Regions from separate parts of the Enterobacter sp. C3_dUdeg genome, predicted to be linked through region 1. Evidence: riboswitches for the same ligand, from Rfam matches in the RefSeq annotation. Region 1 holds a riboswitch; each other region holds the start of a gene.
What was found. Region 1 has a riboswitch for thiamine pyrophosphate ahead of thiC (phosphomethylpyrimidine synthase ThiC). Riboswitches for the same ligand answer to the same signal wherever they lie in the genome.
Positions count from the first base shown of each region.

Region 2: it holds a riboswitch for thiamine pyrophosphate, as region 1 does, so the genes downstream of both, thiB (thiamine ABC transporter substrate binding subunit) here and thiC (phosphomethylpyrimidine synthase ThiC) in region 1, are expected to answer to the same signal.
Region 3: it holds a riboswitch for thiamine pyrophosphate, as region 1 does, so the genes downstream of both, thiM (hydroxyethylthiazole kinase) here and thiC (phosphomethylpyrimidine synthase ThiC) in region 1, are expected to answer to the same signal.

Region 1 is NZ_BAAKFX010000008.1:5,027-15,721, reverse strand. It holds gene AC27FC_RS16745 (sensor domain-containing diguanylate cyclase) at 1-1,491, opposite strand, end outside; gene thiH (2-iminoacetate synthase ThiH) at 1,829-2,956, opposite strand; gene thiG (thiazole synthase) at 2,953-3,723, opposite strand; gene thiS (sulfur carrier protein ThiS) at 3,725-3,925, opposite strand; gene thiF (thiazole biosynthesis adenylyltransferase ThiF) at 3,909-4,664, opposite strand; gene thiE (thiamine phosphate synthase) at 4,651-5,292, opposite strand; gene thiC (phosphomethylpyrimidine synthase ThiC) at 5,292-7,187, opposite strand; TPP riboswitch at 7,266-7,377, opposite strand; gene AC27FC_RS16710 (Rsd/AlgQ family anti-sigma factor) at 7,432-7,929, opposite strand; gene nudC (NAD(+) diphosphatase) at 8,025-8,798, shown strand; gene hemE (uroporphyrinogen decarboxylase) at 8,837-9,901, shown strand; gene nfi (deoxyribonuclease V) at 9,911-10,582, shown strand; gene AC27FC_RS16690 (YjaG family protein) at 10,624-10,695, shown strand, end outside.
Region 2 is NZ_BAAKFX010000003.1:134,104-144,798, forward strand. It holds gene leuB (3-isopropylmalate dehydrogenase) at 1-923, shown strand, start outside; gene leuC (3-isopropylmalate dehydratase large subunit) at 926-2,326, shown strand; gene leuD (3-isopropylmalate dehydratase small subunit) at 2,337-2,942, shown strand; gene AC27FC_RS10665 (cation diffusion facilitator family transporter) at 3,105-3,995, shown strand; gene AC27FC_RS10670 (cytochrome b/b6 domain-containing protein) at 4,102-4,683, shown strand; gene AC27FC_RS10675 (sugar efflux transporter) at 4,732-5,910, opposite strand; gene sgrT (glucose uptake inhibitor SgrT) at 6,030-6,182, opposite strand; gene sgrR (HTH-type transcriptional regulator SgrR) at 6,271-7,926, shown strand; TPP riboswitch at 7,963-8,063, shown strand; gene thiB (thiamine ABC transporter substrate binding subunit) at 8,095-9,078, shown strand; gene thiP (thiamine/thiamine pyrophosphate ABC transporter permease ThiP) at 9,054-10,664, shown strand; gene thiQ (thiamine ABC transporter ATP-binding protein ThiQ) at 10,648-10,695, shown strand, end outside.
Region 3 is NZ_BAAKFX010000001.1:217,069-227,763, forward strand. It holds gene AC27FC_RS00970 (polysaccharide export protein) at 1-449, shown strand, start outside; gene AC27FC_RS00975 (arsenate reductase/protein-tyrosine-phosphatase family protein) at 449-898, shown strand; gene AC27FC_RS00980 (polysaccharide biosynthesis tyrosine autokinase) at 898-3,078, shown strand; gene AC27FC_RS00985 (protein disulfide oxidoreductase) at 3,155-3,670, shown strand; gene AC27FC_RS00990 (pyridoxal phosphate-dependent decarboxylase family protein) at 3,707-5,173, opposite strand; gene AC27FC_RS00995 (diaminobutyrate--2-oxoglutarate transaminase) at 5,192-6,568, opposite strand; gene AC27FC_RS01000 (hypothetical protein) at 6,882-7,316, opposite strand; gene AC27FC_RS01005 (YadA C-terminal domain-containing protein) at 7,527-8,402, opposite strand; TPP riboswitch at 9,034-9,130, shown strand; gene thiM (hydroxyethylthiazole kinase) at 9,166-9,936, shown strand; gene thiD (bifunctional hydroxymethylpyrimidine kinase/phosphomethylpyrimidine kinase) at 9,933-10,695, shown strand, end outside.

The DNA of each region.
Region 1 (10,695 bases):
GTAGAGGGCGCTATCAACGCTTCCGACAAATTGCTCCAGCGGTTCAAAATGCCACTCCCCAAGACCGCCGCTGAATGTAACCCGCAGGTTTTCTTCTCGCCAGACGCGTTTTTCAACTGCGGTACGCCAGGCTTCCAGCAATGAGAGCGCAGACGTCATCTGCTCAGCCTGGAAGATTACCGCGAACTCTTCTCCACCGTACCGGTAAATCGAGACGTGATGTGGCTGCATAATCTGGATCCCTTCGCGGGCCACGTTGCGCAGAACGATATCACCGGTCAGGTGGCCCAGCGTGTCGTTAATCGACTTGAAGTTATCGATGTCCACCAGCGCCAGCGCGAAAGGCTGCTGGGCATTCAGCAGCTCCGCGATATCGCTATCGAACGCGCGGCGGTTTTTACAGCCCGTCAGCGCATCGTGAGTGGCCTGGCGCACATAGGCCATCTCACGCTCTTTATTGGACTGGATAGTGTGGCTCAGCATCGCTTCCAGGCGCGGCGCTTCGCTGACGTCGCCGGTTTTGATGGCATTGATAATGTGCATCAGCACGGTACGCGAGGCGTGACGGAGGTATAAGCCGAAGAGGATGATGATAATGGCCGCCAGCGCAAACCCCCAGCCAACAATCGTTGTTTCGTGGCGGGTGATATCGGTGAGCGTCTCGCCAGAGACCCGGTAGATGACAAACCAGTCCGGATTGGTAAACGAGTAGTAGTAGTACCAGGCGTTGCTTTTCTTATCGTAAAGGTGGCCTTCGCCGCTGGTCATTTTGTCCATCAGCGCTTCGCTCACGTATTGTTTGAAGAGCGCGCCTGTATCCGGGTGAAGCACAACGGCGCCGTCGCGTTCAACGACGAAGAATTCTCCCTGGACGGGCGCCACCATCTGACGCAGGGTGAAGCCCATTGACGTCAAATCGAGATGAAACGCGATCGTTCCCTTCAGTCTTCCTTCGGGTGAAATCAAGGGTTTATAAAGTGTGACCGTCGGATGGCCGGTGAAATAGTCCATGTACGGGCGAGTATAGTGGCTGAAGATACTGGCTTCGGCCTGAGCGATAAACCACGGCCGCGTCCGGGGATCGAAGGTTTTACTCTTCTCCGTGGGGAGCACTTCCGGCGCGCGGAGATAATGCCCCTGCGTGTCCGCCAGCGAGATGGAGGACACGGTCGGCATCAGGTTTTGCAAATGCATCATCATCTGCAGCCCCTGCGTCGGGTTGACGTTGAGCGTCTCGTTTAGCCTGTCGTCGCGGGCAAAGTACATCGCGGAACGGCCCAGGATATAGTCGTTTTCACGCAGGATAGATTCGGTATAGTTCACCGCCAGGTTGTGCGTGAAATTGCTGTTTATCTTATGATAATCCTCAAGAAAATCCTTTCGTTGCGAAAGCGTCACCGCGATCGCGATCACCGCAAAACTGCAGAGGATCCCCGCGAAGCTGAGCATGATTGGCCGGGTAAAAGAGAGCTTTTTGCTGTGAAGTGCCATGAGCTGTACATCGTTCCTGATGGTGAATACTTTTCGTCTGCCGATATCCTCTCAGCATAGTCGCTGTCCTGCGGTTAGCGGTGAATTATACGACACACGATTTCTGGCGGGATGATTTATCTTAAGAACCATTAAGAAAATACTTATTCAACCTGCTGGCGGCCGTGTGCGCAATGAACCAGAGGCAGGGCGAAACGAGGAAGAAGCTTTTCGCCCTGGTCAGCATCCGTTGCTGACCGTGTGACAATAAAAAACCGGACGATCGCTGACAACCACCCGGTTTTGCCTTTTCGTCGCGCCTCGACAATTTTTTATGGTGTTGCAGCGCGTTTCATCGTCATTGCGAGGCTCTTCCCAGCCAGCTGTCCCAGTCTTTCCAGACAGGCTGAAGACCCTGCGCCGTCAGGGCTGCGGCGACCGCTTCCGGACGTCGTCCGTCATGCGGCACAAATTGCTCCAGCTCCGGGCGATCGTCTGCGTAGCCGCCAGGCTGCGTTTTGGAAAACGCGCTGACGTTGTTAATCGCAAGCGGGATAACGCGATCGCGAAACGCCGGGGATTCACGCGTTGAGAGTGATAACTCCACTTCCGGGGCGAGCAGGCGAAACGCACAGATGGCCTGCACCAGCTGGCGTTCATCCATCAGCGAAGCCGGTTCAATCCCGCCCGCGCAAGGCCTCAGGCGCGGGAAGGAGATGGAATAACGGCTCTGCCAGTAGTGCTGCTGAAGCCACAGCAAATGTTCCGCCACCATGTAACAATCTACCCGCCAGCTGTCAGAGAGCCCGATCAGCGCGCCCAGACCGATTTTGTCGATCCCCGCGCGACCCAGCCTGTCCGGCGTTTCCAGGCGGAAAAAGAAATCCTGTTTCTTGCCCTTCAGGTGATGCCGGGCGTACGTCGCCTCGTGATAGGTTTCCTGGTAGACCATGACCCCGTCCAGCCCGAGGGTTTTGAGCTCCGCGTACTCCTCCTGCGCCAGGGGCTGTACTTCCATCTGCAGCGACGCAAACTGACGACGAATGGCGGGAAGGTGCTGACGGAAATAGTCCATTCCCACTTTTCCCTGATGCTCGCCCGTGACCAGCAGAAGATGTTCAAAGCCCATTTCACGAATGGCCGCGCACTCGCGGGCGATCTCACCTTCATCGAGCGTTTTACGTTTGATGCGGTTGCTCATGGAAAAACCGCAGTAGGTGCAGTCATTGGCGCACAGGTTTGAGAGATAGAGCGGCACGTAGAAGCTCACCGTGTTGCCAAAACGCTGGCGGGTGAGCCGCTGCGCTCGCTGGGCCATCGGCTCGAGGTACGCGCTGGCCGCCGGGGAGAGCAGGGCCATCAGATCCTCGCGGGTCAGATGGCGGGCATGCAGCGCGCGCTCCACGTCAGCCGCCGTTTTGCTGTTAATGCGCAGGGCAATGTCGTCCCAGTTAAGCTGCCGCCAGCGATCGGTAAACGTGCTCATGAGATCGCCTCCAGAAAACCGGTCAGCGGGCTGGTGGCCTGCGCCTGGAAACTGCGCGAGCCGGGACCGGATTCCCTTGCCAGCAGGCCAGCCTCTACGGCCATGCGGAACGCACGCGCCATCATGACCGGATCGTCGGCAACCGCGATGGCCGTGTTGACCAGCACCGCGTCGGCGCCCATCTCCAGCGCCTGCGCGGCATGGCTGGGCACGCCAATGCCCGCATCAACCACCACCGGCACGGTAGCTTGCTCAATAATGATTTCCAGCATTGCGCGGGTTTCAAGCCCCTGATTGGAGCCAATGGGGGCACCCAGCGGCATGACGGCGGCGCACCCGACCTCTTCCAGCCGTTTACACAGAACAGGGTCGGCGCCGCAGTAAGGCAGGACGGTAAACCCTTGCTGCACCAGCTTTTCCGCCGCTTTCAGCGTTTCGATGGGGTCGGGCAGCAGCCAGCGGGCGTCAGGATGAATTTCCAGCTTCAGCCAGCGGGTGCCGAGCGCCTCGCGGGCCAGCTGCGCGGCAAAAATCGCCTCTTCGGCCGTTTTGGCACCGGAGGTGTTGGGCAGCAGCGTGACGCCAGCCTCCAGTAAAGGCGCCAGAATGGCATCGTTGTGATGGCGCAGATCCACGCGCTTGAGCGCCAGCGTCACCAGCTGGCTGCCGCTTTCGCGAATGGCATCCACCATCAGCTGCGGCGAGGCGAATTTTCCGGTTCCGGTAAACAGATGTGAATCAAAGACTTTATCGGCAATACGTAACATCTCAGCCCCCTGCGATAACCTGAAACAGCAGGATCTGGTCGCCGTCATTGACCTGCTGATGTTCCCACTGCTCGCGCGGCAGGATCTGTTGATTGAGCGCCAGCGCCGTTCCCGGCTTGAGCTGGCGCAGCTTGTCGAGCAGTGCCGCAACGGTGAGCCCGTCGTCGCATTTCATCGGCTCATCGTTAAACAGAATGCGCATCGCGGCCTCCGCATACCGGGCAGCGGCTGGCGCGGTGTAACGCCAGATGGCGCCAGCCGCTGGAGCGGGCATCAAACAGCCGCAGCGTATTGCGTTCCGTCTCCATGCCGCTGAGCAGCTTGATGGCCTCCAGCGCCTGCATTGTGCCCATTACGCCGACCACCGGACCAAGAATGCCCGCCGTACGGCAGTTGCGCGCCGGCTCTGCATCATCCGGCCACAGGCAGCGATAGCAGCCCTGCGACCACGGCGGGGTCAGGACCATCATCTGCCCGCCGAAACCCACCGCGCTGGCGGTGATAAGCGGCGTATTATTTTCCACGCAGGCGGCGTTAATCGCCTGGCGCGTCGCCATGTTGTCCGTGCAGTCCAGCACCACGTCGGCAAGGGCGACCTCACGGCGCAGGTTTTCACCGCTGAGCCGATCCTGCAGGGCAATCAGCGCGATATCCGGGTTGAGCTGGTTCAGGCGCTGCCGGGTAATTTGCGCTTTTGGCTGGTTGATATCCTCGGTGGTGAAGAGGATTTGTCGCTGCAGGTTGCTGAGGTGAACCTCGTCGTCGTCGGCCAGCACCAGCGTACCGATACCTGCACCAGCCAGATAAAGCGCGGCGGGCGCGCCTAGCCCGCCCAGACCGACAATCAGCACCCGGCTGGCGAGCAGCTTTTGCTGTCCGTCGATGGCGATATCTTCCAGCAGGATCTGACGGCTGTAGCGCATAAAATCACGATCGTTCATCACCCGCTCCTGCCAGCTGTAACAGCTGTTCGGTGGCGAACCGCCAGTCTGCGGCCTGGGTGATGGCGCTGACGACGGCGATACTGCCGACGCCGGTCTCCAGCACCGCCGGGGCGCGTTCAAGGCTGATTCCGCCAATGGCGACGGTAGGGTAATCGGCAAGGCGTTTAACGTGACTCGCCAGCTGCGTCAGACCCTGCGGTGCGGAGGGCATCTGCTTGGTTTGCGTCGGGAAGATGTGACCCAGCGCGATGTAAGAGGGACGGGCCGCCAGCGCCACGTCGATCTCCATGTCATCGTGCGTTGAAACGCCAAGACGCAACCCGGCTTCGCGGATAGCGCTCAGATCCGTTGTTTCCAGATCCTCCTGACCCAGATGCACGCCGTACGCCTGGTGCTTAACGGCCAGCCGCCAGTAATCGTTGATAAACAGACGGGCGTTATGCCGACGGCCAAGCGCGATGGCGGCAGCCACATCGGCTTCCACCTCGTCATCGCGTTTATCCTTGATGCGCAGCTGGATCGTTCGAACGCCTGTCTCCAGCAGGCGCTCTATCCACTCCACGCTGTCCACCACCGGATAGAGCCCTAAACGGTAGGGGACGGGCGGGAAATCGGGCTTATACATTACGCCTCCTCTTTTTTGAGGTAGATTTCGCCGCCTTTGGCACGGAAGGTTTCAGACATGTCCGCCATACCCACTTCAATGGTCTGCGCGGCGGCGTAGTCGCGCACCTCCTGGCTGATTTTCATCGAGCAGAACTTCGGCCCGCACATAGAGCAGAAATGTGCGACTTTGCCTGATTCCTGCGGCAGGGTTTCGTCGTGATAGGCGCGGGCGGTGAACGGGTCCAGCGCCAGGTTGAACTGGTCTTCCCAGCGGAATTCGAAGCGCGCCTTCGACATGGCGTTATCGCGGATTTGCGCGCCCGGGTGGCCTTTGGCCAGATCCGCCGCGTGGGCGGCAATTTTGTAGGTGATCAGCCCCTGCTTCACGTCCTCTTTGTTTGGCAGGCCGAGGTGCTCTTTCGGCGTTACGTAGCAGAGCATGGCGCAGCCGAACCAGCCGATCATCGCCGCGCCAATGCCCGACGTGAAGTGGTCATAGCCCGGCGCAATATCAGTGGTCAACGGCCCCAGGGTATAGAACGGTGCTTCGTGGCAGTGCTCCAGCTCCTCGGTCATGTTGCGGCGGATCATCTGCATCGGCACGTGGCCCGGGCCTTCAATCATCACCTGCACGTCATACTCCCAGGCGATTTTGGTCAGTTCGCCCAGCGTGTGCAGCTCGGCAAACTGCGCTTCGTCGTTCGCGTCGCGAATAGAGCCCGGACGCAGGCCGTCGCCCAGCGACAGAGAGACATCGTACGCGGCGCAGATTTCGCAAATTTCGCGGAAGTGTTCGTAGAGGAAGTTTTCCTGATGATGGGACAGGCACCACTTCGCCATGATGGAACCGCCGCGCGAGACGATGCCGGTCAGACGCTTCGCGGTCATCGGCACGTAGCGCAGCAGCACGCCCGCGTGAATGGTGAAGTAGTCCACGCCCTGCTCGGCCTGCTCCAGCAGCGTGTCGCGGAACGCTTCCCAAGTAAGGTCTTCGGCGATGCCGTTGACCTTTTCCAGCGCCTGATAAATCGGTACGGTGCCAATCGGTACCGGGCTGTTACGCAGGATCCATTCGCGGGTTTCGTGAATATAGCGGCCAGTGGAGAGATCCATTACCGTGTCCGCGCCCCAGCGCGTGGACCAGACCAGCTTCTCCACCTCTTCTTCGATGGAGGAGGTGACGGCCGAGTTACCGATGTTAGCGTTGACCTTCACCAGGAAGTTGCGGCCGATAATCATCGGCTCGGATTCCGGGTGGTTGATATTAGCAGGGATAATCGCGCGGCCTGCGGCCACTTCGTCACGCACAAATTCCGGCGTGATGTTCTCCGGTAGGCGAGCGCCAAAGCCTTCACCCGGATGCTGATAGCGCAGCACTTCGCTACGGATGCGCTCGCGACCCATGTTTTCGCGAATGGCGATGAACTCCATCTCCGGCGTGACGATGCCCCGGCGCGCGTAGTGCAGCTGGGTCACGCATTTGCCCGCTTTAGCGCGTTTTGGCGTCAGCAGGCCGGTAAAGCGCAGCTCGTCCAGGCCGTCGTCGGCCAGGCGCTCTTTGGTATACGCAGAACTCAGGACGCTCAGCTCTTCGCAGTCGTTACGCGCGTCAATCCACGGCTGGCGCAGCTTAGCCAGACCCTGCTGGACGTTGATGGCAACATCAGGATCGCCGTAAGGACCGGAGGTGTCATATACCGGCACGGCTTCGTTGTCTTCATACTGCGGGTTATCTTTGCTGCCGCCGATAAGCGTCGGGCTAAGCTGAATTTCGCGCATTGGGACGCGGATATCGGCCTGCGAGCCGGAAATGTAGATGCGTTTCGAGTTCGGGAAAGCGGTGCCTTCCAGCGTGTCGATGAAGTGTTGGGCCTGTGCGCGCTGTTCGCGGCGGGTCAGTTTTGCAGTAGACATAGCTCATTCCAAAAGTGAAGGACATGGCTTGTCAGACGACGGATGAAGCAAGAGAGGATCGCCCTCAGGCGATACAACAGCAGTGTGACTCTTGTTCCCTTCGCAGGTATTAGCCTGATCAGGTTCCGCGGATCCCGAATTAACGGTCTCAGCCCGCGCTTTCAGGCGCTGGGCACTCCGACAAGAAAAATCCCCCTCGTGAGAGGGGCGAATGGTTGTAAATTACTCGTTAACGGTGAAGAACTCAAGCAGGGCGCGCGACGTTCTCTTCGTTACTGATGTTCAAATCGTTGTCCAGCACGAGGGCGATCAGCTTATCTTCCAGCGTGAATCGCTCTTCCAGCGCTTCACCGAGGTCGGATAGCGCCTGCTGAAACTCAAGATAGTTATCGTGGTCGATAGCGTTCTCGAGCGCGGAATCATAGTAATCCATGATCTGCTGGGTGTTGGCTTCCAGAAGGGGATAGAGCTTGCTGGCCGCTAAATACGGCGTTGTCCCTTCCATTTCGCGGATAATGCGTTCATAAATATTGAAATGGCCGTCGGACAGATAGTCGACCAGGCCCTGACAAAAATCATCCAGCGCTTTTTCATTCAGTCGCATAAACGATTCTTTGCCAGGCTTAATACCGACCAGATTGTAATAAGCCACGAGTAGATGCTTGCGTACATGTAGCCAGCGATCCACCAGTTTGTTATTTCCTCTAACGCGCTCAGTCAGGCTTTGCAGCTGGTTTAACATGGTCGACTCCGCAAAATGTAGGATTGAATCTGCTTATCCAGAATGTAACCACAATGCTAACAACATGTCAGTGAAGCGAAGGTAGTGCAATAGATATGGATCGTATTATTGAAAAATCAGATCTTGGTTGGTGGATCGTCAGTCACGAACAAAAATTATGGCTTCCTGCCGGGGAAATCCCCTACGGTGCAGCTGAGGCGTTCGATCTCGTCGGCCAGCCTGCGCTGAAGATCGGCGAGTGGCAGGGTGAGCCGGTGTGGTTGATCCAACAGCCCCGCCGCCAGGATATGGGATCGGTGCGCCAGGTGCTGGATCTGGACGTGGGGCTGTTCCAGCTGGCGGGGCGCGGCGTGCAGCTTTCTGAGTTTTACCGCTCGCATAAATACTGCGGCTACTGCGGTCATACCATGCGTCCGAGCAAAACCGAGTGGGCGATGCTCTGCAGCCACTGCCGCGAACGCTACTATCCGCAGATTGCGCCGTGCATTATCGTCGCTATCCGCCGGGAGGATTCCATCCTGCTGGCGCAGCATACCCGCCATCGCAACGGCATTCACACCGTGCTGGCCGGCTTCGTCGAGGTGGGCGAAACGCTGGAGCAGGCGGTAGCGCGCGAGGTGATGGAGGAGAGCGGGATCAAAGTGAAGAACCTGCGCTACGTTACCTCCCAACCGTGGCCGTTCCCGCAGTCTCTGATGACGGCATTTATGGCCGAATACGACAGCGGCGAGATCGTTATCGACCAGAAAGAGCTGCTGGAAGCAAACTGGTATCGCTACGACGATCTACCGCTGTTGCCTCCGCCGGGCACCGTGGCACGTCGGCTGATAGAAGATACCGTGGCGATGTGTCGGGCCGAGTATGAGTAGTGTTACACTGAGGCCATGACGCTTAAGGAACTGCAAAAATGACCGAACTGAAGAACGATCGTTATCTGCGTGCGCTGCTGCGCCAGCCCGTTGATGTCACCCCGGTATGGATGATGCGCCAGGCGGGACGCTATCTCCCGGAGTACAAAGCCACGCGCGCGCAGGCGGGCGATTTTATGTCGCTGTGCAAAAATGCCGAGCTGGCCTGCGAAGTGACGCTCCAGCCGCTGCGCCGCTTCCCGCTGGATGCTGCGATCCTCTTCTCGGATATTCTGACCATTCCGGATGCAATGGGCCTTGGCCTGTACTTCGAAACCGGTGAAGGTCCGCGTTTCACCTCCCCAATCAAAAGCAAAGCCGACGTGGATAAGCTGCCGATCCCCGATCCGGAAGGCGAGCTGGGCTACGTGATGAACGCCGTGCGCACCATTCGCCGCGAGCTGAAAGGTGAAGTGCCGCTGATTGGCTTCTCCGGCAGCCCGTGGACGCTGGCGACCTATATGGTGGAAGGGGGCAGCAGCAAAGCCTTTACCATGATTAAAAAGATGATGTACGCCGAGCCGCTGGCCCTGCATGCGCTGCTCGACAAGCTGGCGAAGAGCGTCACCCTCTACCTGAACGCGCAGATTAAGGCGGGTGCGCAGTCGGTGATGATTTTCGATACCTGGGGCGGCGTGCTGACAGGGCGCGATTATCAGCAGTTCTCCCTGTACTACATGCACAAAATCGTCGACGGCCTGCTGCGTGAAAACGAAGGCCGCCGCGTGCCGGTGACGCTGTTCACCAAAGGTGGCGGCCAGTGGCTGGAAGCGATGGCGGCAACCGGCTGCGACGCGCTGGGCCTCGACTGGACGACCGATATCGCCGATGCGCGTCGTCGCGTGGGCGACAAAGTGGCGCTGCAGGGCAATATGGACCCGTCCATGCTCTATGCGCCGCCAGCGCGCATTGAAGAAGAAGTGTCGACTATACTGTCTGGTTTCGGCCAGGGTGAAGGCCACGTCTTTAACCTCGGCCACGGCATTCATCAGGATGTGCCGCCAGAACACGCAGGCGTATTTGTGGAGGCGGTGCATCGGCTTTCTGCCCAGTATCACAAGTAAGGAGTGGTTATGGATCTCGCGTCGCTACGCGCTCAACAAATCGAACTGGCCTCATCGGTGATCCGCGAGGATCGTCTGGATAAGGATCCTCCGCAGTACATTGGCGGAGCAGACGTCGGATTCGAGCAGGGTGGGGAAGTGACGCGAGCGGCGATGGTGGTACTGAAATACCCTTCGCTTGAGCTGGTGGAGTTCAAGGTTGCGCGTATCGCGACCACCATGCCGTACATTCCGGGCTTTCTCTCCTTCCGCGAATATCCCGCGCTGCTGGCAGCGTGGGAGCAACTCTCGCAAAAACCTGACCTGCTGTTTGTCGATGGACACGGTATCTCACACCCGCGCCGTTTAGGCGTTGCCAGCCATTTTGGTCTGCTGGTGGATGTGCCGACCATTGGCGTTGCCAAGAAACGCCTGTGCGGCGCATTTGAACCTCTTTCTGCCGAGCCGGGCGCGCTGGCGCCGCTTATCCATAAAGGTGAACAGCTGGCGTGGGTCTGGCGCAGCAAGGCACGCTGTAATCCGCTCTTTATCGCCACGGGGCACCGGGTTAGCATGGACAGCGCCCTGGCGTGGGTGCAGCGCTGCATGAAGGGCTACCGCTTGCCGGAGCCGACGCGCTGGGCAGACGCCGTGGCATCTTCGCGTCCGGCTTTTGTTCGTTGGCAGGAAATTCAGCGATGATTCAGGTAAACTGCGCCTAATTTTCGATTCGAGAGATCATCATGCTACAAAACCCGATTCACCTGCGCCTTGAGAAACTTGAAAGCTGGCAGCACGTGACGTTTATGGCTTGC
Region 2 (10,695 bases), on a different contig from region 1:
TGCCGAAAGCGACCGTGGAAGGCTGCGAAAATGCCGATGCCGTGCTGTTTGGTTCCGTCGGTGGCCCGAAATGGGAACACCTGCCGCCGGCAGAGCAGCCTGAACGCGGCGCGCTGCTGCCGCTGCGTAAACATTTCAAGCTGTTCAGCAACCTGCGTCCGGCGAAGCTGTATCAGGGTCTGGAAGAGTTCTGCCCGCTGCGCGCGGATATCGCCGCCAACGGTTTCGACATTCTGTGCGTGCGTGAACTGACCGGCGGGATCTATTTCGGTCAGCCAAAAGGACGCGAAGGCAGCGGACAACACGAGAAAGCGTTCGACACCGAGGTGTATCACCGTTTCGAAATCGAACGTATCGCCCACATCGCGTTCGAGTCGGCGCGCAAACGCCGCCATAAAGTGACCTCCATTGATAAAGCGAACGTGCTGCAGTCTTCCATTTTGTGGCGCGAGATCGTCAGCGAAGTCGCTAAGCAGTACCCGGACGTCGCGCTGTCGCACATGTACATCGACAACGCGACCATGCAGCTGATTAAAGATCCGTCCCAGTTTGACGTGCTGCTGTGCTCCAACCTGTTCGGCGATATCCTCTCTGACGAGTGCGCAATGATCACCGGCTCGATGGGCATGCTGCCCTCCGCAAGCCTGAATGAAGAAGGCTTTGGCCTGTACGAGCCTGCGGGCGGCTCCGCGCCGGATATTGCCGGCAAAAATATTGCCAACCCGATTGCGCAGATCCTCTCCCTGGCCCTGCTGCTGCGCTACAGCCTGGATGCAGGCGAGGCGGCAACCGCAATTGAAAACGCCATTAACCGGGCGTTAGAAGAAGGCGTCCGTACCGGCGATTTAGCACGCGGCACGGCGGCAGTCAGTACCGATGAAATGGGCGACATCATTGCCCGCTATGTCGCTGAAGGGGTGTAATCATGGCTAAGACGTTATATGAAAAGTTGTTTGATGCGCACGTTGTTTACGAGGCACCAAACGAAACCCCGCTGCTGTACATTGACCGTCATCTGGTGCACGAAGTGACCTCTCCTCAGGCATTTGACGGCCTGCGCGCGCACAAGCGTCCGGTACGTCAGCCGGGTAAAACCTTCGCGACGATGGATCACAACGTTTCCACCCAGACCAAAGACATCAATGCCTCGGGTGAGATGGCGCGTATCCAGATGCAGGAGCTGATTAAGAACTGCAATGAATTTGGCGTTGAGCTGTACGACCTGAACCATCCGTATCAGGGCATCGTCCACGTGATGGGGCCTGAGCAAGGGATCACCCTGCCGGGCATGACCATCGTCTGCGGTGACTCCCATACCGCGACCCACGGCGCGTTTGGCGCTCTGGCGTTCGGGATTGGCACTTCCGAGGTGGAACATGTGCTGGCAACGCAGACCCTGAAACAGGGCCGCGCCAAAACCATGAAGATTGAAGTGAAGGGTAAAGCCGCACCGGGTATTACCGCAAAAGACATCGTGCTGGCCATCATCGGTAAAACAGGCAGCGCAGGCGGCACCGGTCACGTTGTTGAGTTCTGCGGCGAAGCCATCCAGGCGCTGAGCATGGAGGGACGCATGACCCTGTGCAATATGGCGATTGAGATGGGCGCAAAAGCCGGTCTGGTCGCGCCGGACGAAACCACCTTCAACTACGTGAAGGGTCGTCTGCACGCGCCGAAAGGTCAGAATTTTGACAACGCGGTAGCGTACTGGAAAACCCTGAAAACCGACGATGGCGCAGCCTTTGACACCGTCGTCACTCTTCAGGCAGAAGAGATTGCGCCTCAGGTGACCTGGGGCACCAATCCGGGCCAGGTGATTTCCGTTAACGACAATATCCCTGACCCGGCATCCTTTACCGATCCGGTCGAGCGCGCCAGTGCGGAAAAAGCGCTGGCCTACATGGGGTTGAAGCCCGGCGTGCCGTTGACCGATGTCGCCATTGATAAAGTATTTATCGGTTCCTGCACCAACTCCCGTATCGAAGATTTGCGTGCCGCAGCCGAGATTGCCAAAGGCCGCAAAGTGGCGCCAGGCGTTCAGGCGCTGGTGGTACCTGGCTCCGGCCCGGTGAAAGCCCAGGCGGAAGCCGAAGGTCTGGATAAGATCTTTATCGAAGCGGGCTTCGAGTGGCGTCTGCCCGGCTGCTCCATGTGTCTGGCCATGAACAACGATCGCCTGAATCCGGGCGAGCGCTGCGCCTCCACCAGCAACCGTAACTTTGAAGGCCGTCAGGGCCGCGGTGGGCGCACCCATCTGGTCAGCCCGGCAATGGCCGCCGCTGCGGCAGTCACCGGCCATTTCGCCGATATTCGCAGCCTGAAATAAGGAGACAATCATGGCAGAGAAATTTACCCAACATACGGGCCGGGTTGTCCCGCTGGACGCCGCTAACGTCGATACTGACGCTATTATTCCAAAACAGTTTCTGCAGAAAGTGACGCGTACCGGTTTCGGCGCACATCTGTTTAACGACTGGCGTTTCCTGGACGATAAGGGAGAAGTGCCTAATCCGGAATTCGTTCTGAACTTCCCGGAATATAAAGGCGCCTCCATTTTGCTGGCACGCGAAAACTTTGGCTGCGGCTCATCCCGTGAACACGCGCCGTGGGCGCTCACCGACTACGGTTTTAAAGTGGTCATTGCCCCAAGCTTCGCGGATATTTTTTACGGTAACAGCTTCAACAACCAGCTGCTGCCCGTCACGCTGAGCGATGAACAGGTCGATGAGTTGTTCGCGCTGGTTAAGGCGAATCCGGGCATTTCGTTTGAAGTGGATCTGGAAGCAGAAGTGGTGAAAGCCGGGGATAAGACCTACAGCTTCAGCATTGATGCGTTCCGCCGTCACTGCATGCTTAACGGTCTGGACAGCATTGGTTTAACTCTCCAGCACGACGCGGCGATTGCCGCTTACGAAAACAAACAACCTGCATTTATGAAATAACCCTCCGGCCTGCAGTCCATTCTGCAGGCCGCGTTTTATCCCGATACCCGCCTCCTTCTGTAAATACTTCCCAAACCCAGCCAATAATGACGTTATATTTAATGTCAATTTAATGTTTCCTGCGCAGAATAACCGCTCAATCAGCTGGCAGCGGAAATAATCATGGAAAAGAAAAATGGCAATGAGTCTCACATCCGTTCTCGGGAAATACATAAATGCACATTAGTAAGCGTGATAATAAATAGTTTACTCACCGCATTTCAGATACTTGCAGGGATATTCTCCGGCTCACAAGGTTTAATTGCTGATGGGATTCATTCTCTTTCCGATTTATCCTCCGACTTTGTCGTTCTGGTTGCGAATAAAAAGAGCCAGAAAGCCTCTGATATCGATCATCATTACGGTCATCTGCGTTTCGAAAACGGTGCAAAGCTCATTATTGGCGCTATTCTGCTGCTTGTGGGGGTAGGGATGCTCTGGTCCGCAGGCAATAAACTGCTTCACCCCGAGACGCATCAGCTGGTGAAAGGGGCCGCGCTGTGGGTGGCGATTCTGGCGCTGGTGGTAAAGGAAAGCCTGTTCAGATACATGTTTGCCACAGGAAAACGTATTCAGTCCTCGCTGCTGATAGCCAATGCCTGGCATGCCCGTTCTGACGCAGCGTCGTCAGTGGTTGTCGCCATCGGCATTGCCGGGAATTTAGTGGGCTTTCACGCGATGGACCTCATTGCGGCCCTGATTGTCGGAGTATTCATCGCCCACATGGGTTACAAATTTTCTGCCGATGCCCTGCACGATTTGATGGACCGTTCGCTTGAGCCCGAGCTGGAGCACGACATCAAAACGTGTCTTCTCGCAACCGAGGGCGTCACCGGACTCCATGATTTAAAAACACGCAAGATGGGCGATTTAGCCCTTGTCGATGTCCATCTTGAAGTGAACGGCGAATTAAGCGTAAAAGAAGGACATCAGATTGCCGTGAATGCCAGAAATAACGTGATGCAAAAATTCAATCTGCTGAACGTGATGACGCATATTGATCCTGCCCACTAACCGGAACGCATAAATACAGTGTGACGCAAGCGACCGTTAAGGTTTCGTTAATTAATCTGCGTCACACTGCATCGCATCAGCTCTCTCATTATTGAGGTAAAAAGCGATGAAACCAACATTACGCGATACGCTTCCCCATAAAGAAACACCTTTTCTTCGCATACTGCACATTCTTGTGGCCGTACTGGTCCTCGCCCAGATTATCAATTCTAATTTCACCGAAAGTGAAGCCCTCCACGAATCCGGGCTGAACGGAATTGTCACCTGGATCCATGTTATCTCCGGGTTTGGTTTAATTTTTTGTGGCATTGCCATGATGGCATGGATGTTAACCCAGCGCGGATTTAAGTATTACTTCGCCTGGCTGGCGCTGGATTTTCGCGGAATTGTTGACGATATTCGCACCCTCGCGCAGCGTCAGCTTCCTGACGCGCATGCCGGCGGTATGGCAGCAACGGTGCAAGGTCTGGGCGTGCTGGCGCTGCTGGGCGTTGCACTCTGCGGCGCGGCCTGGTTCGTGCTGAACGCCACGCTCGGGCCGGTTTCGTCCGTCACGGAATCCGTCTTGGATTTGCATAAATTCCTGACGGTCTTTATTGAGACATATTTCTGGGCACACGGCTTCATGGGCCTCGTTCATATGTACCTGACGCTACGCGCGCAGCGTAAATATCAGTATTCAGAATAAAACGGTTCACAGAGCCCGGCGTTCCCGGGCTCCGTTTCGTTCATCCGATCACACGTCTTTTACGCGGCAGGTCAGCAGAAGCGTCACGACGGATAGCGCCGCAATCATCCAGTAGACAGACGCATGCCCGTAGCTTTGCGCCAGCGCCCCCTGAATCACGCCCGCCAGAATCACCCCGGTTGAAATGCTGTTGGTAAAAAGCGTGGTCGCCGAGCCGGCACGACCGGGCATGAGATCCTGAAACCAGAGCATGCCGATCCCGGCAACAATCCCAATAAACACGGCGTTAAACAGCTGCAGCACCAGCAACGCTTCCCGCGAATGGAAAAGGATCAGCCCCGCGTAGAACAGCACCCCGGCCGCCACGGCGACAATCATCATCCTGCGCTTTCCAAAGCGCTTAACGTAGTAACCCGCCAGAATCATTGCCGGAATTTCCAGCCCGGCGGCAGTTCCCATTAAGATCCCCGCGAGCTTGTCCGGCAGGCCCAGATCGCTGCTGATCCACAGCGGCATATCGATGATGTACATGGTGTTGCAGGTCCACATCAGCGTGGAGGCAATAAACAGCATGCGGACGTTTTTGTCCTGCCAGCCGCTCACCTCGGTGACAGGTTTATCCGTCGTCTGTTCGACGCGCGCCACGGACGGCAGCGCGAAGGCAATCAGCGCCAGGCTGATGACAAAAATCCCGGCGGCGATGGAAAACATGGTGGTAAAGCCGTAGTTCAACGCCAGCATGAAGGCCAGCGGCGGACCAATGACCCACGCCAGCGAAAGCTGGGCGCGCATCACCGAGCTGAACATCACCACTTCACGCGCCGAGTTATCCGCATATTCACGGGCCAGCGCGAACAGCTGCGGCATGGCGGTGTTCGCCAGTGAAGCCAGCAGCACGCCGCAGGTAATGAGCGTCAGATAATGACGGTTGAAGGCAAAGAGCAGCGCGTTTCCCACGGCCATGGCGCAGCAAAAGAGGATCAGCCTGCGGCGATCGCCCTGGCTGTCCGATCGTTTCGCCAGCGCGAGGCTGACCAGGATCCCGGCAATGGCGTTAACGGTGTAAAACAGGCCGACCCAAAACGGCTGCGCCCCCACCTCGCGGCTGAGAAACAGGCTCAGCGTCGGTGCCTGCAGCGCCCCCGCCACGCCCATCATAAAGGCCACCAGCATAAAAGCGGCATACACGCCGTTCAGGCGTCGCCCCATCGTCATCAACCAGAGCATGCGCAAGTCCTTGTGAAAGCGAATCGAAATTGGGTGAATAGTAAACGAAAAAAGCCAGCAAAAACTTTTTGCTGGCGGGTGATAAGCACCAATACTCAGTCACACATGATCGAGGCGAGTTAGCGGGAAGAGGTCGGTGTTGTAACGTCCCACTGCATCAATTCTTCTAACGTTTTCAGCCGTTGCTCTGCACACCGGCGGGCCAGCCAGGACGATCCTTTTGTCGCTGAAAAGTACTGCTGATAGAACTGACGTGCGGTAGACCTCTTCATAATTTACCTCCTCGCTTCATCGGGGAGAATTATTGGCCTAATATAGGGATAAATAAATTGCTGGTTTTTTGTCAGGAGTTCCCCTTTTATGCCTTCCGGTCGTCTGCAACAACAGTTTATCCGCCTCTGGCAGTGCTGCGAGGGGCAATCGCAGGAGACTACGCTCAACGAGCTGGCTGACCTGCTTAGCTGCTCCCGCCGCCATATGCGCACGCTGCTCAACACCATGCAGCAGCAGGGCTGGTTAAGCTGGGAAGCGGAGGCGGGACGCGGCAAACGTTCGCGGCTGACCTTCCTCTATACCGGGCTGGCGCTGCAGCAGCAGCGCGCGGAAGATCTGCTCGAGCAGGACCGCATCGATCAGCTGGTACAGCTGGTGGGCGACAAAGCCGCCGTGCGCCAGATGCTGGTTTCCCATCTCGGGCGCAGCTTTCGTCAGGGCCGCCACATTCTGCGAGTGCTCTATTACCGTCCGATGAAAAATCTGTTGCCCGGCACGGCCTTACGCCGCTCAGAAACGCATATGGCCCGGCAAATCTTCAGCGGCCTGACGCGGATAAATGAGGAAAACGGGGAACTGGAGGCGGATATCGCTCATCACTGGCAGCAACTTTCCCCGCGCCACTGGCGCTTCTTTTTACGCCCCGGCATCCACTTTCACCACGGCCGCGAGCTGGAAATGCACGACGTCATCGCCTCCCTGGAACGTGCCCGCAGGCTACCGCTCTACTCGCATATCTCCCGCATCCACTCGCCCACGGCCTGGACGCTGGATATTGAGCTGTCGCAGCAGGATAAGTGGCTTCCCTGGCTGCTGGGCTACGTGCCGTCGATGATTTTGCCCGGCGAGTGGGAATCAATGAACAATTTTGCCAGCCTGCCGATTGGCACCGGGCCCTACTCCGTGTCCCGCAATAACAGCAATCAGCTGAAAATCCGCGCGTTCGACGACTACTTTGGCTATCGGGCGCTGATCGACGAAGTGAACGTCTGGGTATTACCGGATCTCAATGAAGACCTGAGCTGCGGGCTGACGCTGGAAGGCCCCACCACGGGAGAAAAAGCCGTGGAGAGTCGCCTCGAGGAAGGGTGTTACTATCTCCTGTTTGACCGCCGCACCCACCGTGGGGCAAACCAGGCCGTCCGCAAGTGGGTTAGCCACGTTTTGTCCCCTTCCAATCTGATTTACCATGCGGAAGAGCAGTACCAGACATACTGGTTCCCGGCGTACGGCCTGCTTCCGCGCTGGCACCACGCCCGCCCGGTGCACTGCGACAAACCCGCAGGGCTGGAGTCCATCACCCTGACCTACTACCGCGAACACGTGGAGCATCGTTTTATCGCCAGAATCATGACCCGGCTGCTGGCAGCCGAGGGGGTCACGTTAGAGGTCAGGGAAGTGGACTATGACGAATGGCATCAGGGGGAGATCGCCAGTGATATCTGGCTCAACAGCGCCAACTTTACCCTGCCGCTCGATTTTTCCCTTTTCTCGCATCTGTATGAAGTCCCGCTGATCCAGCACTGCATCGACCGTGACTGGCAGCAGGATGCCGCCCTGTGGCGCGCGGGCGAAATGAATCTTGCAGCGTGGTGCCAGCAGCTGCTGGCCGAGCAGGCGATCGTACCGTTGATTCACCACTGGCTGATGATCCAGGGCCAGCGCAGCATGCGCGGCCTGCGGATGAACACCCTGGGCTGGTTTGATTTTAAATCCGCCTGGTTTGCGCCGCCGGAGCCATAACGCTTTCGTAATATTCACCAAATCATTACAATAGCGCCGTTCTCAACGGGGTGCTGCATCACAGATGTGCGCTGAGATAATACCCGTCGAACCTGATCCGGATAACGCCGGCGAAGGGATTTGAGGCTGTCTCTCAAAATCCTTTGCCACTCAACCTTGAGGTGCAAAGTGTTAAAAAAAGTTCTCCCCCTGCTGGCGCTGTTTGCGCTGCCTGCTTTTGCGAAGCCCGTCCTGACGGTCTACACCTATGACTCCTTCTCTGCCGACTGGGGCCCTGGCCCGGTGGTTAAAAAAGCCTTCGAAGCTGACTGTAACTGCGAGCTGAAGTTCGTGGCGCTGGAAGATGGCGTATCACTGCTCAACCGTCTGCGCATGGAAGGGAAAAACAGCAAGGCCGACGTGGTGCTCGGGCTGGATAACAACCTGCTGGAAGCCGCCTCGCAAACCAAACTGTTTGCCAAAAGCGGCGTAGCGGCAGAGGCCGTTAACGTGCCGGGCGGCTGGAAAAACGACACCTTTGTTCCGTTCGACTATGGCTACTTTGCTTTTGTTTACGACAAAAATAAGCTGAAAAACCCGCCGAAGAGCCTGAAAGAGCTGGTTGAGAGTGACCAGAAATGGCGCGTGATTTATGAAGATCCGCGCACCAGTACGCCAGGCCTGGGCCTGCTGCTGTGGATGCAAAAGGTTTACGGGGATAAAGCGCCGGAGGCGTGGCAGAAACTGGCCGCCAAAACCGTCACCGTCACCAAAGGCTGGAGCGAAGCCTATGGCCTGTTCCTGAAAGGTGAAAGCGATCTGGTGCTGAGCTACACCACCTCTCCGGCCTACCACATCATCGCCGAGAAGAAAGATAACTATGCTGCCGCTGATTTTGCTGAAGGGCACTATCTGCAGGTGGAAGTCGCCGCGCGTACCGCCGCCAGCAAGCAGCCGGAGCTGGCCGAGAAGTTCCTGAAATTTATGGTTTCACCGGCGTTCCAGAATGCGATTCCCGCAGGCAACTGGATGTATCCGGTCACGAACGTTGCGCTGCCCGCAGGTTTCGAGCAGCTGACCAAACCAAAAACCTCGCTGGAGTTTACGCCGCAGCAGGTCGCCGCGCAGCGTGCAGCATGGGTAAGTGAATGGCAACGCGCCGTCAGCCGTTGATTCCCGGCTGGTTACTTCCCGGGCTGCTCGCCGCCACAGTGATGGTGGCGGTCAGCCTGGGGGCTTTTCTTGCACTGTGGTTCAACGCGCCAGAGAGCGACCTGCTCGCCCTCTGGCACGACAGCTACCTCTGGCACGTTATCCGTTTCTCCTTCTGGCAGGCGTCGCTCTCAGCCCTGCTGTCGGTGCTCCCGGCTATTTTTCTGGCGCGCGCCCTGTATCGGCGCCGTTTTCCCGGCAGGCTGGCACTGCTGCGCCTGTGCGCCATGACGCTGATCCTGCCCGTGCTGGTGGCGGTATTTGGGATCCTCAGCGTTTACGGTCGTCAGGGCTGGCTGGCTTCGCTGTTCGGCCAGCTTGGTCTGGAATGGTCATTCTCTCCTTACGGACTGCAGGGCATTCTGCTCGCACACGTGTTTTTCAATATGCCGATGGCAACGCGCCTCTTTTTGCAGGCGCTGGAGAACATTCCCGGCGAGCAGCGCCAGATTGCCGCCCAGCTCGGCATGCGCGGCGTGTCGTTCTTCCGCTTTGTCGAATGGCCATGGCTGCGCCGCCAGCTCCCGCCCGTCGCGGCGTTAATCTTTATGCTCTGCTTTGCCAGCTTTGCCACCGTGCTGTCGCTCGGCGGCGGGCCGCAGGCCACCACCATTGAGCTGGCGATTTACCAGGCGCTGAGTTACGACTACGATCCCGGTCGCGCCGCGCTGCTGGCGATGGTGCAGATGGCGTGCTGCCTTGTGCTGGTGCTGCTGAGCCAGCGGCTGAGTAAAGCCATTCCTGCTGGCAGTAATCAAATAACCGGCTGGCGCGATCCGCAGGACAGCCTGCACAGCCGCGTTACCGATTTTATCCTGATCGCGCTGGCGCTCCTGCTTCTGCTGCCGCCGCTAATGGCCGTTATCGTTGACGGACTGAACCTCAATCTCATCTCCGTCCTGCAACAGCCCGTCCTCTGGCAGGCGACATGGACCTCGCTGCGTATCGCGCTGGCGGCAGGGTTACTGTGCGTCGTGCTAACCATGATGCTGCTGTGGAGCAGCCGTGAACTCTATGCCCGGCAGGCCCAAAAGGCCGGGCAGACGCTGGAGCTGACAGGGATGCTGATTCTGGCGATGCCGGGCATCGTACTGGCGACGGGCTTCTTTTTACTGTTCAACAGCACCATCGGCCTGCCGGAAAGGGCCGACGGCATTGTGATTTTCACCAACGCCCTGATGGCCATTCCTTACGCGCTCAAAGTGCTGGAAAACCCGATGCGCGACGTCAACAGCCGCTACGGTTTGCTGTGCCAGTCGCTGGGCATGCAGGGCTGGCAGCGGCTGAAGGTGGTGGAACTCCGCGCGCTGAAACGTCCGCTGGCGCAGGCGCTGGCGTTTGCCTGCGTGCTGTCGATTGGGGATTTTGGCGTGGTGGCGCTTTTCGGCAATGACGATTTCCGCACGCTGCCATACTGGCTCTATCAGCAAATCGGCTCTTACCGCAGTCAGGACGGCGCGGTCACCGCGCTGTTACTGCTGCTGCTGTGCTTTGCCTTATTTACCGTTATCGAAAAACTTCCGGGGCGTGATGTTAAAACTGACTGATGTAACCTGGCTTTACCAGCATCTGCCGATG
Region 3 (10,695 bases), on a different contig from region 1:
ATGGCGATTTGACACAAAATAAGCTGCTTTATCCGGGCGATATCCTGTTTATTCCCCGAAACGACGCGCTGAAAGTGTTCGTGATGGGCGAGGTGGTTAAACAGAGCACGCTTAAGATGGATCGTAGCGGCATGACGCTGGCCGAAGCCCTGGGCAATGCAGGGGGACTTAACCAAAATATGGCTGATGCAACCGGCATTTTTGTTATCAGGCAGGTAACGGAAAAAGGCGACACGGGCAAAATTGCCAACATCTATCAACTCAATGCGGAAGATACGTCAGCCATGGTGCTGGGTACGGAATTCCAGTTGGAACCGTATGACATTGTCTACGTCACTACGGCACCGTTATCACGCTGGAATCGCGTGATCACCCAGCTGGTACCTACCATCAGCGGCGTCCATGACCTGACCGAAACCGTTCGTTACATCAGATCGTGGCCGCAGTAATGTTTCAGTCAATCTTAGTGGTCTGCACCGGCAATATTTGCCGTTCACCGATTGGTGAGCGGCTGTTGCGTCAGCAATTGCCCGGCAAGCAGGTGTCCTCGGCAGGTATTTTTGGGCTTGAAGGGTGCCCGGCGGATGCGGCTGCGCAGTCTGTCGCCTGGCGTCATGGCGTTTCGCTGGAAGGGCATGTTGCCCGCAAGGTGACGCGCAGCCTGTTGCAAAAATCCGATTTGATTCTGGTAATGGAGCCGGAACACCTCCGTTTCATTGCCGCAATGGCCCCGGAGAACCGGGGAAAATCGCTGCTCTTTGGACAATGGCTTGAAACAAGGCACATTCCCGACCCGTATCACAAAAGTCGCGAAGTCTATGAATATGTTTTCGAGCAATTGGGAAAAGCCAGTCAGGAATGGGCTCGTCGTTTGAGTCAACAAGGAATGAAGCCGTAATGTCGTCTTCTAAATCAGACAAATATAGTGCTGCGACACCGCAGAATAATGAAATCGATCTTCTTCAGTTGTTTGCTGAGATGTTTGATCACCGGGTGACGATCGCGTGTGTCACGCTCTTGCTCACGGTATGTGCGGGGATATATGCGTTCAGCGCCACGCCAGTTTATCAGGCTGATGCCCTGTTACAGGTTGAAGAGAAGCAGAATAACTCGCTAATCAAGAACCTGAACCCGTTCGGGTCCGATCTCTCACCCGATGTCGCGCCGGAACTTTTACTCCTTAAATCACGGATGATCCTGGGAGAAACCGTTGATCAATTAGGGTTGACGTACAACGCCAGGCGACGCGTGTTTCCTGTCGTCGGGCCTTTGTGGGAACATGTGCGGGGACGTAAATCCGCTGAAATAACGATTGGCGCGCTGACTATTCCCCTTCTGAAAGGGCAGCCACAAACGCTTTTACTCACCGTACGGGAGAAAGGTCGATATCGTCTTGAGGGAAAAACGCTTGAAGCAGACGGCATCGTGGGGGAAACGCTGGTTAAAGACGGAATGTCGCTTCTGGTGACATCCCTCAGCGCGGAACCTGGCACCCAGTTTACCCTCGAAACCGTCACAAGGCTTGACGCGATCAACGCCATTCAGAACAGGCTTACGGTTGTGGAGTCGGCGAAACAGAGCGGTATGATCTCCTTAATGTTATCGGGTGAAGACCCCGCCAGGATCGCCACGATACTTAATGCCATTGCTGAAAATTATCTTAGCCAGAATATTGCGCGCCAGGAAGCGAAAGATTCCCGCAGCCTCACGTTCTTACAGGATCAATTACCTAAGATCAGCCGGGAGCTGGATGAAGCCGAAGCGAGACTGAATGCCTACAGAGAGCAACGCGATTCTGTCGACTTATCTCTGGAGGCTAAGTCAGTGCTTGATCAGGTGGTTAACGTGGAAAACCAGCTTAACGAGCTGACGTTTCGCGAAGCAGAAGTTTCCCAGCTTTTCAAAAAAGACCATCCCACCTACCGTGCCTTGCGGGAGAAGAAACAAACGCTTGAGCGGGAGCGCGCGCGCCTGAACAATCGCGTTTCATCCATGCCTTCCACGCAGCAGGAAATCTTACGCCTGAGTCGTGACGTTGAATCCGGGCGTACCATATATCTGCAGCTGCTGACGCGTCAGCAAGAGCTGAGTATCTCGCGCTCCAGCGCTATCGGGAACGTGCGGATTATTGACCCGGCCGTTACGAAGCCAGATCCGATCAAACCGCACAAAGCGCTAATTATCGTACTGGGTATGCTGATGGGGTTGATGCTCTCTGCCGGCATGGTTTTAATGCGCTCAGCCTTTAATCGGGGCATTACCTCGTCTGAACAACTGGAAGTGCAGGGGATACCGCTTCTGGCGACGCTTCCGCGCTCGGTATGGCTCTGGAAAAAAACGCACCTGCGCAGGAAAACCCTGTTTGCTTCCCGATGGAAGCACAGGACGTCGAATGTTCCTTTTTTGCCCGTTGACCGCCCGGCAGATATGTTTGTCGAGGCGGTGCGCGGCCTGCGCACCAGTCTGCATTTTACCATGATGGATGCCAAAAACCGGATCGTCGTGGTGTCTGGCCCCACGCAGGACTGCGGAAAGACCCTGGTCAGTACTTCACTGGCGTCGATTGCCGCTCAGGCCGGACAGCGAGTGCTGTTTATTGATGCGGATATGCGCAAGGGATATGTCCACAATGTTTTCAAACTGCGCAATCATCGGGGATTATCCTGCGTGCTCGGAGGAACCGTTGAGTGGCAGGAAGCAATTCAACGCGTTGAGAAAGGCGGTTTTGATGTATTGACCTGCGGACCCCAACCTTCACATCCCGTTGAGCTGCTCATGAGTGAACGCTTCCAGGCCGTAATGTCGCAGATAGACAAACTGTATGACATCGTGATTGTCGACACTCCACCCGTGCTTGCCGTAACGGATGCCTTGCTGATAGCCAGAGCAGCGGCTACCACGCTTCTGGTCGCCCGCTTTGGTAAAACCAGCGTCAAGGAGATCGAGAACTGCCTGAAACGTCTGCAGCAGATGGGTGTGCAGGTGAATGGCGCGATCCTCAATGATATCGTGAAATCGGCTGCGCTCTATTACAACTCGGGATATAGCCATTACGACTACGGTTATACCCAGGAATAAACCTGACGCGACATTTCTTTACAGCGTGATGGCGTATTGCCCGTTAAGATGACCTTCGTTAAAACATGAGGTCACAATGGATAACCGCAAAAACAGTCGACTGCGCCGCTGGGTGCGGGAAGGGATCATATTCGTTCTGCTGACGCTGGCCGTAGTGTGGGGTGTTGATCGGTACCGAAAACCGACACTCCCCGCCAGTTTTAGTGCAACACCGATGCAGAGCATCGACGGCAATATTCACGATATCGCGGCGCTGGGCCAGGAACGCCCGCTGCTGATTTACGTCTGGGCCACCTGGTGCAGTATATGCCGTTACACGACGCCTTCGGTCAATAAACTGGCGAAAGAGGGGGGCAACGTCGTAAGCATTGCCATGCGTTCCGGCGATAACGCAAAGCTTGCGCGCTGGGTTGAAAAGAAACAGCTGAAAATGCCGGTGATTAACGATGAAAACGGTGCGTTGTCGCAGCAGTGGCAGGTGAGCGTCACGCCGACGCTGGTCATTGTGGCGAAGGGTAATGTGGTCAGCACCACGACGGGCTGGACGAGCTACTGGGGTTTAAAATTAAGGATGTGGTGGGCAGGCGTATAAAAATAACCCCTCTCCCGGCGGAAGAGGGGTGTTGTATTACTTAGCCAGAACTTCCTGCGCGGTGCGCTCAACCAGAGACAGCAGGATTTTAATATCTTCCAGCGTCACGGTTGGGTTCAGCAGCGTCAGCTTCAGGCAGGTGACGCCGTTGTGCTCGGTCACACCAACGTTCGCACGGCCGGATTCCAGCAGCGCATCACCAATTTTCTGGTTCAGCAGGGCGATGCCCGCGTCATCCATCTGAACCTGTCCGCGGAAGCGGAACAGAACGCTTGCCAGCTGTGGCTGCATAACCAGTTCCAGAGCAGGCTGCTCTTTCACGTAGGCCGCAACCTGCTGAGCCAGGGTCACGCCGTGATCGATGATCGCCGCGTATTGCTCCTGCCCCAGCGCTTCCAGGCTCATCCACAGCTTCAGCGCGTCAAAACGACGGGTGGTCTGCAGAGATTTTGACACCAGGTTAGGCACGCCGGCTTCTTCGTCGAACTCGGAGTTCAGGTAGGCCGCCTGATAGCGCATCAGCTCATAGTGACGCGCTTCTTTCAGCAGGAACGCGCCGCAGCTGATGGTCTGGAAGAACTGCTTGTGGAAGTCCAGGGTGACGGAATCCACCAGCTCGATGCCGTCCAGGTAGTGACGATACTGCTCAGACATCAGCAGCGCGCCGCCCCAGGCCGCATCAACGTGTACCCAGATGTTCTGCTTCGCGGCCAGCTCTGCAATCGCACGCAGCGGGTCGATAGCACCGGCATCGGTGGTGCCTGCCGTTGCGACGATCGCCAGAATCTGCTCGCCGTTCGCGTTGCACTGTTCGATTTTCACCGCCAGATCGGTCAGATCCATGCGGGAGAATTCGTCCGTTTTCACCTGCACGACGGACTGGTAGCCGAGACCCATCAGCGCCATGTTTTTCTGCACGGAGAAGTGTGCGTTTTCAGAGCACAGTACGCGAATTTTGCGCAAATCGCCGACCAGGCCGTCCTGCTGAACGGAGTGACCCTGACGCGCGAAGAACGCATCGCGAGCCAGCATCAGGCCCATCAGGTTGCTCTGGGTGCCGCCGCTGGTGAAGACACCGGCGTCGCCGGCCTGATAACCCACGCGGGTACGCAGCCACTCGATCAGCTTGATCTCGATAATGGTTGCGGACGGGCTTTGATCCCAGGAGTCCATACTCTGGTTAGTGGCGTTGATCAGCACTTCCGCCGCCTGGCTTACGACCAGGCTTGGGCAGTGCAGGTGCGCCACACACTGCGGGTGATGAACGGACAAGCTGTCTTTCAGGAAGAACTCCACGGCGCGTTCAATCGCCGCTTCGTTGCCCAGCCCTTTCGGGTTGAAATCCAGCTTAATGCGGTCGCGCAGCTCTGCGACCGTTTTGCCCTGGTACATCTCAGGCTGTTTCAGCCACTGCATCACAGCCTGAGTGCTTTGTTCGATCGCCTGCTGGTAAGCTTCAATGCTCTGCGCAGAGGAGAACAAAATTGGGTTTGAATCAGACATCGTAATCAATAACTCCGGTTACGCCGGGCGAACGCCCGCAGCAAGCAGTGCCTGCTCAAATTTATCCAGGAAGATTTTCAGCTCTTCGTCGCTGATCAGCAGTGACGGCAGCAGACGCAGAACGATACCGTTACGGCCGCCGCGCTCCAGAATCAGACCGGCTTCGAAGCACTTCTTCTGAATCAGTGCAGACAGCTCGCCGTCGCCCGGGAAGCAGCCCATGTGGTCAGCGGCTTCGTGTGGCTTAACGATCTCAATACCGATCATCATGCCCAGACCGCGCACGTGGCCGATAACAGGATAGCGTTTCGCCATCTCTTTCAGCTGGCCTTTCAGCCATTCGCCCTGAGCGGCAACTTTGCCCGCGATGTTCTGATCTTTCAGGATTTTCAGCGTCGTCAGACCGGTTGCCATCGCCAGCTGATTGCCGCGGAAGGTACCGGTGTGGTGGCCTGGCGCCCATGCGTCGAACTGCTTTTTGATACCGAGCACGGCCAGCGGCAGACCGCCACCTACGGCTTTAGACATCACGATAATGTCTGGCTCAATGCCTGCGTGTTCGAAGGCGAAGAATTTACCGGTACGGGCAAAGCCAGCCTGAACTTCGTCGAGGATCAGCAGAATGCCGTGTTCCTGAGTCACTTTACGGATGCGCTGCAGCCACTCAGCCGGAGCCGGGTTCACGCCGCCTTCGCCCTGAACGGCTTCCAGAATCACCGCAGCAGGTTTACGCACGCCGCTTTCAACGTCGTTGATCAGGTTATCGAAGTAGTACGTCAGCGCTTTCACGCCCGCTTCACCACCGATACCCAGCGGGCAACGGTACTCGTGCGGGTAAGGCATGAACTGCACTTCTGGCATCATACCGTCAACCGCTTCTTTCGGAGACAGGTTGCCGGTCACGGACAGCGCGCCGTGGGTCATACCGTGGTAACCACCAGAGAAGCTGATGATACCGCTACGACCGGTCACTTTTTTCGCCAGCTTCAGCGCCGCTTCAACGGCGTCAGCACCGGATGGGCCGGTGAACTGCAGGCAGTACTCTTTGCCCTGGCCAGGCAGCAGAGAGAGCAGGTATTCAGAAAACGCGTCTTTCAGAGGCGTAGTCAGATCCAGGGTATGTAACGGCAAGCCGCTGGTAATGACATTTTGGATGCTTTTCAGCACATCAGGATGGTTATGGCCAAGCGCAAGGGTCCCTGCGCCTGCTAAACAGTCAAGGTATTCTTTATTATCTGCATCGGTGATCCACACGCCTTCTGCTTTAGTGATGGCTAAAGGCAGTTTGCGCGGATAACTCCTGACGTTAGATTCAAACTCGGCCTGACGGGCCAGATAGGTTTCGTTGCTTTTGTGGGCATCTACGGTGTCAATACGGACTTTATCCGTCATCATATCACTCCTACAACCGCCGCTTCGTTATGAGCCACGATTGAATAAAAAGTTAAAAAACAGATGGGGGCCTGAAAAAAACGCCGCCAATATAGAGCCTTTTGCCACGGGGCTCAATGGTTAATTTGTTTACTGTTTTGTGACATGGCGCTCAGGGGAGAGGATATCCCGTTTTTAAGAAAGAAAATTGCACTTTATGGTAAAGAAAAACAGACTGTTACGTGTGTTCTGCCCTGACTGTAAATTCATAAAAAAGAGTGTGACAAATCGTGCCATTCGCTGACCGAAAAGGAGGCAGACTGCCTCCTTGTTCGCTTTATTTCTGCGACACCTGCAAAATGCCGTGGTTACGCCCCGTCGTCTTATTCCAGGACGCCGCCGTAATGCCGTTCTCATTAAGGCTTAGCGATATAACAAAACCATTACCGTGAATCTCATAGAAATGAGCATTCAGACGCTGAACGGTGGCCTTTTTGCCGTTAATGGTGGCGTTAAAAAAGCCATTTGAAATCGTGGCGTTAACCGCATCCGATGTAAAAGTGGTTTCACGCAAAGGGTCGTGGCCCGCAGCTGTTGCGTGCTGCGCCGCATTTTGGGCTTTTGTTTTGTGGATATCACAAGAGCCGTCATTCGCGTTCATCTCAGTACATCCTGAACTCTCTAATTGAGCGCGATAGTGCGCGTTAATTGCATGAGCCGGTGTTGTCGCTACCGTCAACATCAGTGCAATCCATATTAATTGAGTTTTCATGGCTAAACTTTTGTTCACCTTATAAAACGCACAGATAATAGGAGACGTACATCATGCCGATCCAAATACCGACGCCAATGAGCATCAGATACAGGGTCGCTGAAATAATGATATGTCTGAGCATGTTTTTTCTGTCATCGCTATTCTTGCCGGAGGCAAGCAGGTTATTAACGTAATGGCGCCGGTTAATAATGCTTAAGTTCTATTTCGTTAAAAGCCCATTCCGACGCCAACTGACGCTCCCATATTATTGGCGGTATCATCAGAGAAGCTCACTTTCGCGATCACATGTGAACTAAAGTTAACGGATGCCCCAACGGCTAGGGCGCTTTCACTATTGAATGTGGCTCCGCCAGCAGAGAACATAACATGCTGATTCGTTTGTACCTGCGGTAATCCAGCCATCGCCATGGCACCTGAAATACCGGCATTAGCTTGCTTCTTATTATTATCTACTTCATCGTGCAGTGATTTAAATTGCTGGTTGGTATTGTTATTCATTGCCTGTAACGTCTGTTTCGTTGCCAGCAGATCCTGTGCGGTGGCGGTAACTGCCTGGGTATTATTAGCCACTTTAGTTTGTGTTGCTGCGTCTACCTGCATGTGCGTCACGGTGGTCGTCACGCCATCTTTGCCATCTACGCCGTTAGTGGGTTTAGGGGCATTTTCCAGGCTATCAAGACGGTTATCTTGCACTTTGTTAACGTTTCCCATATTGATAATTTCTGTGCCGTTCGTCATAACGCCCTGTAAAGCCGCATCGCTTTTTTGATTGGCGGTATCTGCAAGCGCGCCAGCAAGCAAGGCTTTTTGGTAAGCGTCATTTGTGGCTTGCTCAATAACCAAAACACCTAATTTAGTGGATTGAAGGTCGCTATCCACCTGCGTTAAGCGATTTTCAGTTGAGAGATCGCGAGCAATACTATCGGCCCTGTTTTGCGTAATTTGGTCTTGATGGTCATTCACAATATCTGTGATTGATGCGTCATCCCAAACGGCAGCAGCAGCGTTGGTAATATTCATGGCGCTACCGGCGACCACCCCAAATATAAAAACAGAAATAACAGATTTATTGAAAAGTTTCATTCGAAGGACTCACATCATTAACGTATTAAAAAACAAAATTAAGCAGAACAGTTTTGGCTTTAGTGGTATGTGGATATCTGTATTTCCATATCTCAATACAGGATATTCAATGCTCGGACCTTTTTTAGTGGCGTGAATAAACTATCGATTAAACCCAAATCGATGATTTTGATCTAAATCATAAATGATATGAATAAATGAAAGGGCAGGGTGCGGTATCGAGGAGGTTTATTTAATGTATACATTAACTTATGGATTATGCGATAAATCAAGGGAAGCGTTAAGCTATTGATCAAAGTACAAATGTTTAATAGAGTTAAATAAATTAATACTTTCTTATTCTTTCATGCGAAAGAAGTTTATCTATCTTATAAAAGCGGAATGAGCGTGTAATAAAAAATAAAAATAATAGTCTCAGCAAAAGTACGTAATAAAGTTTTTCAATAACGTATTAACAATTACTGAACCAGAATTAACTAAAGCGTAATAAATATAGGCAAATGACGGGAAAGAGCGCCTGGAGATTTCCGCGGTGACAACGGCGTGATAAATCGAAACTTCTTGCGCCTGGCCTGGGGCCGCGGTTACACTACATAACGTTAATGAGTTTCATAACTCGCTGTTTTAAAAGTATTTTGACTCGGGGTGCCCTTCCTTGTGAAGGCTGAGAAATACCCGTATTACCTGATCTGGATAATGCCAGCGTAGGGAAGTCAGATGCCTTCCCGGTCATCGCTTCTTCACGCAAGGCAGGAGCGAACCCATGCAGCCTGACCTGCTCGATTTACACGTTTTACACCACTTCCGAACCCGTTCTCCACTGACCCACTGTATGACCAACGATGTCGTACAGACCTTCACGGCCAACGTTTTGCTGGCGCTTGGCGCATCACCCGCGATGGTGATTGAGGCCGAAGAGGCTGAACAGTTTGCCGGCATCGCCGATGCGCTGCTGATTAACGTTGGCACGCTGACCTCGCCGCGCGCCCAGTCGATGCGTCGGGCAATAGAAAGTGCGGTGGCGGCAGGCAAGCCCTGGACGCTGGACCCGGTTGCTGCGGGCGCCCTGACGTTCCGCACCCGTTTTTGCCATCAAATCCTTGCCCTGAAACCGGCCGCCATTCGCGGCAATGCCTCCGAGATTCTGGCCCTTGCCGGAATGAGCGCGGGCGGGCGCGGCGTCGATACAACCGATACCGCAGCCAGCGCGGTGCCTGCTGCGCAGGCGCTGGCGCGCCAGACCAATGCCGTTGTGGTCGTCACCGGTGAGGTGGATTACATCACTGACGGGCAACGCACCCGCACGGTAACGGGCGGCGATCCGTTGATGACGCGCGTAGTGGGAACGGGATGCGCGCTTTCTGCCGTTGTGGCGGCGAGCTGCTCGCTGCCGGGCGACCGGATGGATAACGTCGCTGCCGCCTGCGGATGGATGAAGCGGGCCGGAACGGTGGCCGTTGCGCAGTCACGTGGGCCTGGCAGTTTTGCCAGCGCGTTTCTGGATGCGCTCTATACGCTGGAGGAGCAGGCATGAAGCGGATTAACGCCCTGACCATTGCCGGCACCGATCCCAGCGGCGGCGCGGGTATCCAGGCCGATCTCAAAACCTTCTCGGCCCTTGGCGCGTACGGCTGCTCGGTCATTACCGCGCTGGTGGCGCAAAACACGCGCGGCGTGCAGTCGGTCTACCGTATTGAGCCGGATTTTGTTGCCGCACAGCTGGATTCGGTGTTCAGCGACGTCCGCATCGATACCACCAAGATCGGCATGCTGGCCGAGACGGACATTGTGGAAGCGGTGGCCGAGCGGCTTAAGCGCTATCAGGTGCAAAACGTGGTGCTGGATACCGTCATGCTGGCAAAAAGCGGCGATCCGCTGCTCTCCGCCTCCGCCGTGGAGACGCTGCGCAATAAGCTGTTACCGCAGGTGGCGCTCATTACGCCCAATCTGCCGGAAGCCGCCGCGCTGTTAGGCACATCGCATGCGCAAACTGAACGCGAGATGAAAGCGCAGGGAAACGCGCTGCTGGCGATGGGCTGCGGGGCGGTGCTGATGAAGGGCGGTCATCTGGATGACGCTGAAAGCCCGGACTGGCTCTTTACCCGCGACGGCGAAGTACGCTTTACCGCGCCGCGCGTGCAGACCAAAAACACCCACGGCACGGGCTGCACGCTCTCCGCCGCGCTGGCGGCGCTGCGCCCGCGCCATGAAGGCTGGGCCGATACGGTGTGCGAAGCGAAAACCTGGCTCTCGGCGGCGCTGGCAAAAGCCGATACTCTGGAAGTGGGTCACG